DNA from 2 places in the Mesorhizobium sp. C268A genome. Region 1 is predicted to be linked to the other one. Evidence: predicted binding sites of a transcription regulator. Region 1 holds the regulator's gene; the other holds the start of a gene.
What was found. Region 1 encodes PhoB, which activates phosphate uptake and scavenging genes when phosphate is short. Its sites were predicted from a motif close to TGTCATNNANCTGTCAT; they were not measured.
Positions count from the first base shown of each region.

Region 2: NKL06_RS30445 (esterase-like activity of phytase family protein) is a predicted target of PhoB. The motif match lies at 1,599-1,615, and genes of this name have one in related genera.

Region 1 is NZ_JAMYVX010000001.1:4,048,957-4,052,740, reverse strand. It holds gene NKL06_RS19775 (ROK family protein) at 1-997, shown strand, start outside; gene phoB (phosphate regulon transcriptional regulator PhoB) at 1,028-1,717, opposite strand; gene phoU (phosphate signaling complex protein PhoU) at 1,734-2,438, opposite strand; gene pstB (phosphate ABC transporter ATP-binding protein PstB) at 2,480-3,304, opposite strand; gene pstA (phosphate ABC transporter permease PstA) at 3,322-3,784, opposite strand, start outside.
Region 2 is NZ_JAMYVX010000003.1:732,852-736,635, reverse strand. It holds gene NKL06_RS30445 (esterase-like activity of phytase family protein) at 27-1,502, opposite strand; gene NKL06_RS30440 (LacI family DNA-binding transcriptional regulator) at 1,664-2,689, opposite strand; gene NKL06_RS30435 (Gfo/Idh/MocA family protein) at 2,884-3,784, shown strand, end outside.

The sequences.
Region 1 (3,784 bases):
CCCGGAAGCGGCGGCGGTCATGACCGTGGTGCTGTCGCTGAACTTCCTCTCCGTCACCGTCATCGACTATGCCGGCCAGGTGGTCGCGGAAGAACAGCGCCGGCTCGACACGCTGACCATGCCGCGCGACGAGCTGATCGGCGAATGCGTAGCAATCGTCGGGCGGCGTCTCGCGGACCCGGACCTCGATGTCCAGAGCATCGCCCGCATTGCCATGGGCATCCAGGGCATCACCGATTCGCAGGCGCGGGCCATGCTGTGGTCGCCAATCACGCCACTGACCGACATTGCCTTCGCCGACATGTTGGAAGCGGAATTCGGCATTCCTGCCACCATGGAGAACGACTGCAATATGATGGCGGTGGCCCTGCAATGGCGCCAGCCCGAGCGCTACCGCGACAATTTCATCGCGATCCTCTTGTCGCACGGCATCGGCATGGGGCTGGTGCTGAAAGGCGAACTGTTCACCGGCACCCATTCCTCGGGCGGCGAGTTCGGCCACATGATCCACCGTCCGGGCGGCGCGCTCTGCCGCTGCGGGCGGCGCGGCTGCGTGGAAGCCTATGCCGGAAACTACGCCATCTGGCGCAGCGCCAAAATGATGGGCGAGGATGCCGAGCCGGTCGATATCGGCGACGCTGATATGCGGGCGCTGGCCGCTCGTGCGCGAGAGACGGACGGACCGGAGCGCGAAGCCTATCGCAGGGCCGGTGAGGCGCTCGGCTTCGGCCTCGGCAGCCTGTTTGCGCTGATCGACCCGGCCCCCGTCGCCATGGTCGGCGTCAGCGCCGCCGCGTTCGACCTGATCGAACCGGCATTGCGCGAAGCGATCGCCCAGACCGCCGGCGGCCAGCACTCGAAGTCGATCTCCTTCGACACCGAGCCCAACGAGCTGCCGCTGATCCGCGAAGGCTGTGCCACGCGCGCGCTCGGCTTCGTCGACCAGGAGATTTTTGCGCCGGGTATTCAGCCCAAATCCGGCAAGCATGTCGCGTGAATGGCCGGCAACGGCGCGACGCGCAGGATCCTAGTCTTCCCTGATCGCGTAGCCGGCGCCGCGAATGGTACGGATGACATCCGGCATGCGGCCGTTGTTGACGGCCTTGCGCAGCCGCCCGACATGCACGTCGACGGTTCGCTCGTCTATATAGATCGTCTCGCCCCAGACATTGTCGAGCAGTTGGCTGCGCGAGAACACGCGGCCGGGATGGCGCATCATGAATTCGAGCAGCCGGAACTCGGTCGGTCCGAGCCTGATCTCGCTCTTCTTGCGGTAGACACGGTGCGACTCGCGGTCGAGCACGATGTCGCCGACCTTGAGCACGCTGGACAGCACTTCCGGCTTGGCCCGGCGCAGCAGCGCCTTCACGCGCGCCATGAACTCCGGCGTCGAGAATGGCTTGACCAGATAGTCGTCGGCGCCGGTGGACAGGCCGCGCACGCGATCGCTTTCCTCACCGCGCGCGGTCAGCATGATGATCGGCAGCCGCTCGGTTTCGGGCCGCACTCTAAGCCGCCGGCAGAGCTCGATGCCGGAAACAGCGGGCACCATCCAGTCGAGCACCAGGAGATCGGGCACGTTTTCCTGCAGGCGGATCTCGGCCTCGTCGCCGCGTGTCACCACCTCGACTTGATAGCCTTCGGATTCGAGGTTGTAGCGGAGGAGCACGCCTAGCGGCTCCTCGTCCTCCACGACCATGATGCGTGGCGCGATCATAGGCAGTTCACCCTCATCAGGCCGGCGTGGCCATCGCCGTCTCGTCCTGCTTCGGACGATTGGCGGGCAATTGCTGGCCGGTCAGCACATAATACGCATTTTCGGCGATGTTGGTGACATGATCGCCGATGCGCTCAAGATTCTTGGCGCAGAACAAGAGATGCGTGCAGGCGGTGATGTTGCGAGGGTCTTCCATCATGTAGGTCAAGAGCTCACGAAACACGGACGTGTATTTGACGTCGATGCGCTCGTCGTCATTCCTGAGTTTTGCAAGCGCTGCCGCATCGGTGGCGGCATATTCCTCGACGACGCCTTGCACCTGGATCAGCACCAGTTGCGCCATGGCATCGATGGAGTGCGAGAGGTCGCGCGGCGTGACGCTCAAGCCCACGGTGCCGACGCGTTTGGCGATGTTCTTGGCGAGATCGCCGATGCGCTCGAGGTCGCCGGCCATGCGGATCGAGCCGACCACGGCGCGCAGATCGTTGGCCATCGGCTGGCGCTTGGCGATCAGCGTGATGGCGCGGTCGTCCAGTTCGCGCTGGCGCGCATCCATGATGGCGTCGTCGGAAACGACACGCTGTGCCAGCGCATTGTCCGAATTGAGCAGCGCCCTGGTCGAGCCGCTGACCATCGAGCCGGCCAGATCGCCCATGTCGCGGATCAGCTTGCTGATCTGCCCGAGCTCTTCATCGAAGGAGGCGACGGTATGTTCACCCATGATCTTGGTCCTCGTGCCTGAAAATTCACCCGCCGGACGGCTCAGCCGAAGCGGCCGGTAATGTAGTCTTGGGTGCGCTTGTCGTCGGGGTTGGTGAACATCTTGTCGGTGGCGCCCTCCTCGACGAGATAGCCGAGATGGAACATCGCTGTACGCTGCGACACGCGCGCCGCCTGCTGCATCGAGTGGGTGACGATGACGATCGTGTAGTTCTGGCGCAGTTCGTCGATCAGCTCCTCGACACGGGCGGTGGCGATCGGATCGAGCGCCGAGCAGGGCTCGTCCATCAGGATCACCTCCGGCGACACGGCGATGGCGCGCGCGATGCACAGGCGCTGCTGCTGGCCGCCGGACAGGCCGGTGCCGGGCTCCTGCAGGCGGTCCTTGACCTCGTTCCAGATCGCAGCCTTCTTAAGGCTCTGCTCGACGATCTGGTCCATGTCGGACTTGCGCTTGGCCAGCCCATGGATGCGCGGGCCGTAGGCGACGTTCTCGTAGATCGACTTCGGGAACGGGTTGGGTTTCTGGAACACCATGCCGACGCGGGCGCGCAGTTCGACGACATCGATGTTCTTGTCGTAGATGTCGTCTTCATCGAGCGTGATCTTGCCGGTCACCCGCGCCGAATCGATGGTGTCGTTCATGCGGTTGAGGCAGCGCAGGAAGGTCGACTTGCCGCAGCCGGACGGGCCGATCAGCGCCGTCACCTGGTTCTGTCGGACGTCGAGATTGACGTCGAACAACGCCTGCTTCTCGCCGTAGAAGACGCCGACCTTGTCGCCGCGCATCTTGATGACTTCGTTCGACTTGGCGTTCATTTTGTCGCCCACTGCATTCTCAAGGGACTGTTCGGTCATGATGTTCATACCAAATTGCCTTTTTTCTACCAGCGCCGCTCGAACCGGCGCCGGAGCACGATCGCGGTGATGTTCATGGCCATGAGGAAGACGAGCAGGATGATGATGGCGCCGGACATGCGCTCGACAAAAGCGCGCTCAGCCTCGTTTGCCCACATATAGATCTGCACCGGCAGCGCGGTCGCCGGATCGAAAGGCGTCGCCGGATAATCGGCGACGAAAGCGACCATGCCGATCAAGAGCAGCGGTGCTGTCTCGCCGAGCGCACGCGCCAGGCCGATGATGGTGCCGGTAAGGATGCCTGGGGCGGCAAGCGGCAGGATGTGGTGGAACACCATCTGCATCTTGGAGGCGCCGAGGCCGAGTGCCGCCGAGCGGATCGACGGCGGCACCGCGGCGAGGGCGGCGCGCGTGGCGATGATTATGGTCGGCAATGTCATCAAGGTCAGCACCAGGCCGCCGACGAAGGAAGCCGAGCGCGGCATGCCG
Region 2 (3,784 bases), on a different contig from region 1:
GGGCGCGTCCGCTTTTTTGTATACGACTACTTCTTGGCGAGGCCCGGAAGCGTGACCTGATAGACCAGGAACATGGTGTCGACATCGGCGCCGTCTTCGGCCTTGTAGGGCGCGCCGACCTGAAAACCGTCCTGGGTGAGAAAGTCGTTATCGTTGCCGACGAACAGGAAATAGTCGTCGGGCAGCGCCGGATCGAGCACGCTGACCACCGACATTGCTTCCCACTTCTCCGACAGATTGTTCTTGTCGTTGGGCTTGCCGTCATGCAGGCCGAAACGGCCGAGTTCCTTGTTGTCGTTGATGTCGATGAACGGCGTCAGCTTGGCCGGGGTCACCGAGGGGTCGAGCACGCCCTTGGGCGCCAGCGGCTTGTCGGCGGCATCGAAGGCGCCGCCGGCAATGTCGGTGGCGCCAGAGACGTCGACGACGAAAATCTGGCGCAGCAGCGAAGTATCGCCCTTCACCCCCTGGCCGTTTCCGCTGTCGCGCGCCAGCATCAGGAAGGTCTTGTCGGACAGCGCCGCGATCTCGCTCTGCGCGGCGACCTTGGTCTTGTCCTTGGCGTCCTTGAACACCGGCAGCGGCACGGCATATTCATGCACCAGCTTGAGATGGGCCGGGTCGGAGGCGTCATAGACCAGCGCGCGGGTGTTTTGGCGCGTCGCGGGCGAATCGCCGCCATCCTGGCGGGGCGCCGATTGCAGCACGGCGATCAGCGACTTGCCGTCCGGCGTCAGCGCCATGCCTTCGAGACCCTGGTTGTTCTGGCGGCCGGTTTCGGGATCCTTCGGATCGGGTTCGGCTGCACCGGGGCCTGGATTGTCGGAGGCGAAGTTCGGCGCGCCCTTGCGCATCGGCACCAAAGCGGCCGGCGGCTGCGTTGCCGACAACAGATGGCCGTCGGCCGAGAAGCGGTAGATGTTGGGGCCGTATTCGTCAGAGATGAACATGGTGCCGTCGGGCAGCCGCGCGATCGCCTCATTGTCGAGCGCCAGCTTGCCATTGGCCTCGGGCAGGATCGGCAGGTCGCCATTGGCCGCGCGCACGCCGTTGAGCGGATCGAGGCCGGTGGCGTCAGCGCCCTTGTCGTCGGTGAGGAGCAGGGAATCGGCAAGCGTCGCCTTGACGCCTGTCTGTTCCTGGCCGGAGGTGGGCGTGGCGCCTAGTGCTACCGGCGTGAACTCGATGCGAATAGTGTTGAGGCGCGGCCGGTAATCGGTGGTGCCGACGACATTGTAGCCACGGTCCGGCAGCAACCAGAGCGAGCCCTTGTAGCCGTCCGCGCCACGGGTCCAGCTTGCGGCGTCGATCGACATGCCGGAGCCGGAGCCGAAGGTCTCGCCGAACTTGTCCTTCTGATCGGCCGGGATGCGGCCGACGCCGACCAGGCCCTTGTTGACGAAGCCACCAACGGTGGCTGTGCTGTCGGCAAGGGCAGGGGTCAGGGCGGTAAACAGCGCCAATGCGGCGCCGAGCGACACGGTTCGGTGCGAGATTTTCATGGAGATCCTCTTTGTGACAAGCCTTGAGCGGCGCAAAGGGGCCACCGCATCGCATCGACGATGTCGCCCTCTCGCAAAGCGGTCTAGGACGCGAACATGATACTTGCGTGACAGAGCGGGCCTCTCCCTTCTCCCTTGTGGGAAAAGGGAGAGACGCACTATCAATCGCTGTCGCGCGCGATCAGCTCCAGCGGCCAGACTTCGCGGATGATGCGCGGACCTTCCGGGCCGGCAAAGGCGGGAAGCGAGGCCAGCAACATTTCGGCCAGCCGCCGGCCCATCGGCTCCAGCGACGGACGGAAGGCGGTCAGCGCCGGCGAGAAATAACGGCAGAGCGGCGTGTCGACGATGACGATCACCGCGATGTCGTGGCCGGGCCTGATGCCCATCTCGGCCAGTGCTTTGCAGCCGCCGAGCGCCATTGCGTCATTGTTGAAGATGATGGCTGTGGGCCGGTCCTTGGAGAGCATCACGCGCGGCGTCACCTGGTAGCCTCCGGCCTCGTTGATGAAGCCGTCGGCGATCAGGCCGGGGTCGACTTCGATACCATGCCGCTTCAGCGCCTTGCGGTAGCCGTCGAGGAACAGGTAGCCGAAGTTGAGATCAAGCGAAGGGCGGATGGCGGCAATGCGGCGGTGGCCGCGCGCGACCAGCCGGTCGACGGCTTCATCACCCGCCCTCTCGAAATCGATATCGAGCGAAGGATAGGTGTCGTCGCCGGATTGACTTCGGCCAAGCGTGGCGAAGGGAAAGCCGGCCTTGCTGAGATAGTCGATCCGATCGTCTTCCCGCCGTGTGTTGGCCAACACGACCGCGTCGGCCCGGCGCGTCTCAACCACGCGGCGCAGCCTGTCCTGCTGATATTGACCGGGCTCACCCATGACGACCATCAAATCCAGGCCATACTCGGCAAGCCGGCCTTGCAGACCGATCAGGAACGGGATGAAGAACGGTTCGCCATATTGCTGGTCGCCCGGATGCGGCTGCAGCATGAAGGCGATCGAATGGGTGGTGCCTTGCCGCAGGCTGCGGCCGGACTGGTTGGGCGAATAGTTCAATTGCTTGGCGGCGGCGAGCACGCGCTGGCGGGTGTCGGCATTGACGTCGGCGCGGCCGTTCAACGCCCGCGACACGGTGCCGATCGAAATGTTCAGGTGACGCGCGAGGTCATGGATGCTGGACGCCAAGGACAGTTCTCCCCCTGTCTTGGCTAGCACCGGCTGCCGCCCAGGCCAAGGCTTCGGGATGATTCTCGCTGGCAGCCGATTGACATTCTACGCCATCGGGTGTGTTCTCGTAAACGTTTACGGAAAAGCGTTTACGGTGATGCCGGAAATGCCGTGACATTCGGTCTGGAGGGACCGGACGGGAGGAATGCCGGATGATGAATGCCGTCCTCGTCGGCTGTGGTGCGATGAGCAAGGCCTGGCTCGATGCCGCGAGGCAGATCGGCGGGTTGGCCATTGTCGGACTTGTCGATCTCGACGCCGAACGGGCGCGGGCGAGGGCACGCGAATACGGGCTCGATCGCGCCGTCATCGGCACCAGCCTCGATCAGGTTCTCGACCAGACCAGGCCCGACGCGGTGTTCGATGTCGTGGTTCCAGCCGCCCGGCGTGATGTCGCCTTTGCCGCCTTTGCCCATAATTGCCATCTGCTGACGGAAAAGCCGCTGGCCGATACTCCAGAAAATGCGCGCGCCATCGTCGATGCGGCACGTGACGCGGGGCGTATCCATGCGGTCGTGCAGAACCGCCGCTACGTCGCCAATGTCCGGCGCATCAGGCGCTTTCTCGACTCCGGCGCCATCGGCAAGCCAACCAGCATCCATGCCGATTTCTTCGTCGCGCCGCATTTCGGCGGCTTTCGCGAGGAGATGGCCCATGTGCTCTTGCTCGACATGGCGATCCACACATTCGACGCCGCCCGCTACATGGTCGCAGGCGATCCCGCCGGTGTCTTTTGCCAGGAATGGGAGCCGGCCAATTCCTGGTACCGGCAGGGATCGTCGGCCAGCGCTATCTTCGATCTTGGCGCCGGCAAGCGCTTCACCTATGCCGGTTCCTGGTGCGCGGCGGGCTTTCGCACCAGCTGGGAGAGCACATGGCGCATCGTCGCCGAGCACGGCAGCCTGGTCTGGGATGGCGAGGACGGGCTGAAGGCCGAGGTTGTGTTGTCGGTCCGCGACGGCCTGTTCGACCTGACCCAACCCATCACAGTGCCGCCGCTCGATCCCGCCGACCGCATCGGCGGTCATCTCGGCATCATCAAGGATTTCATCC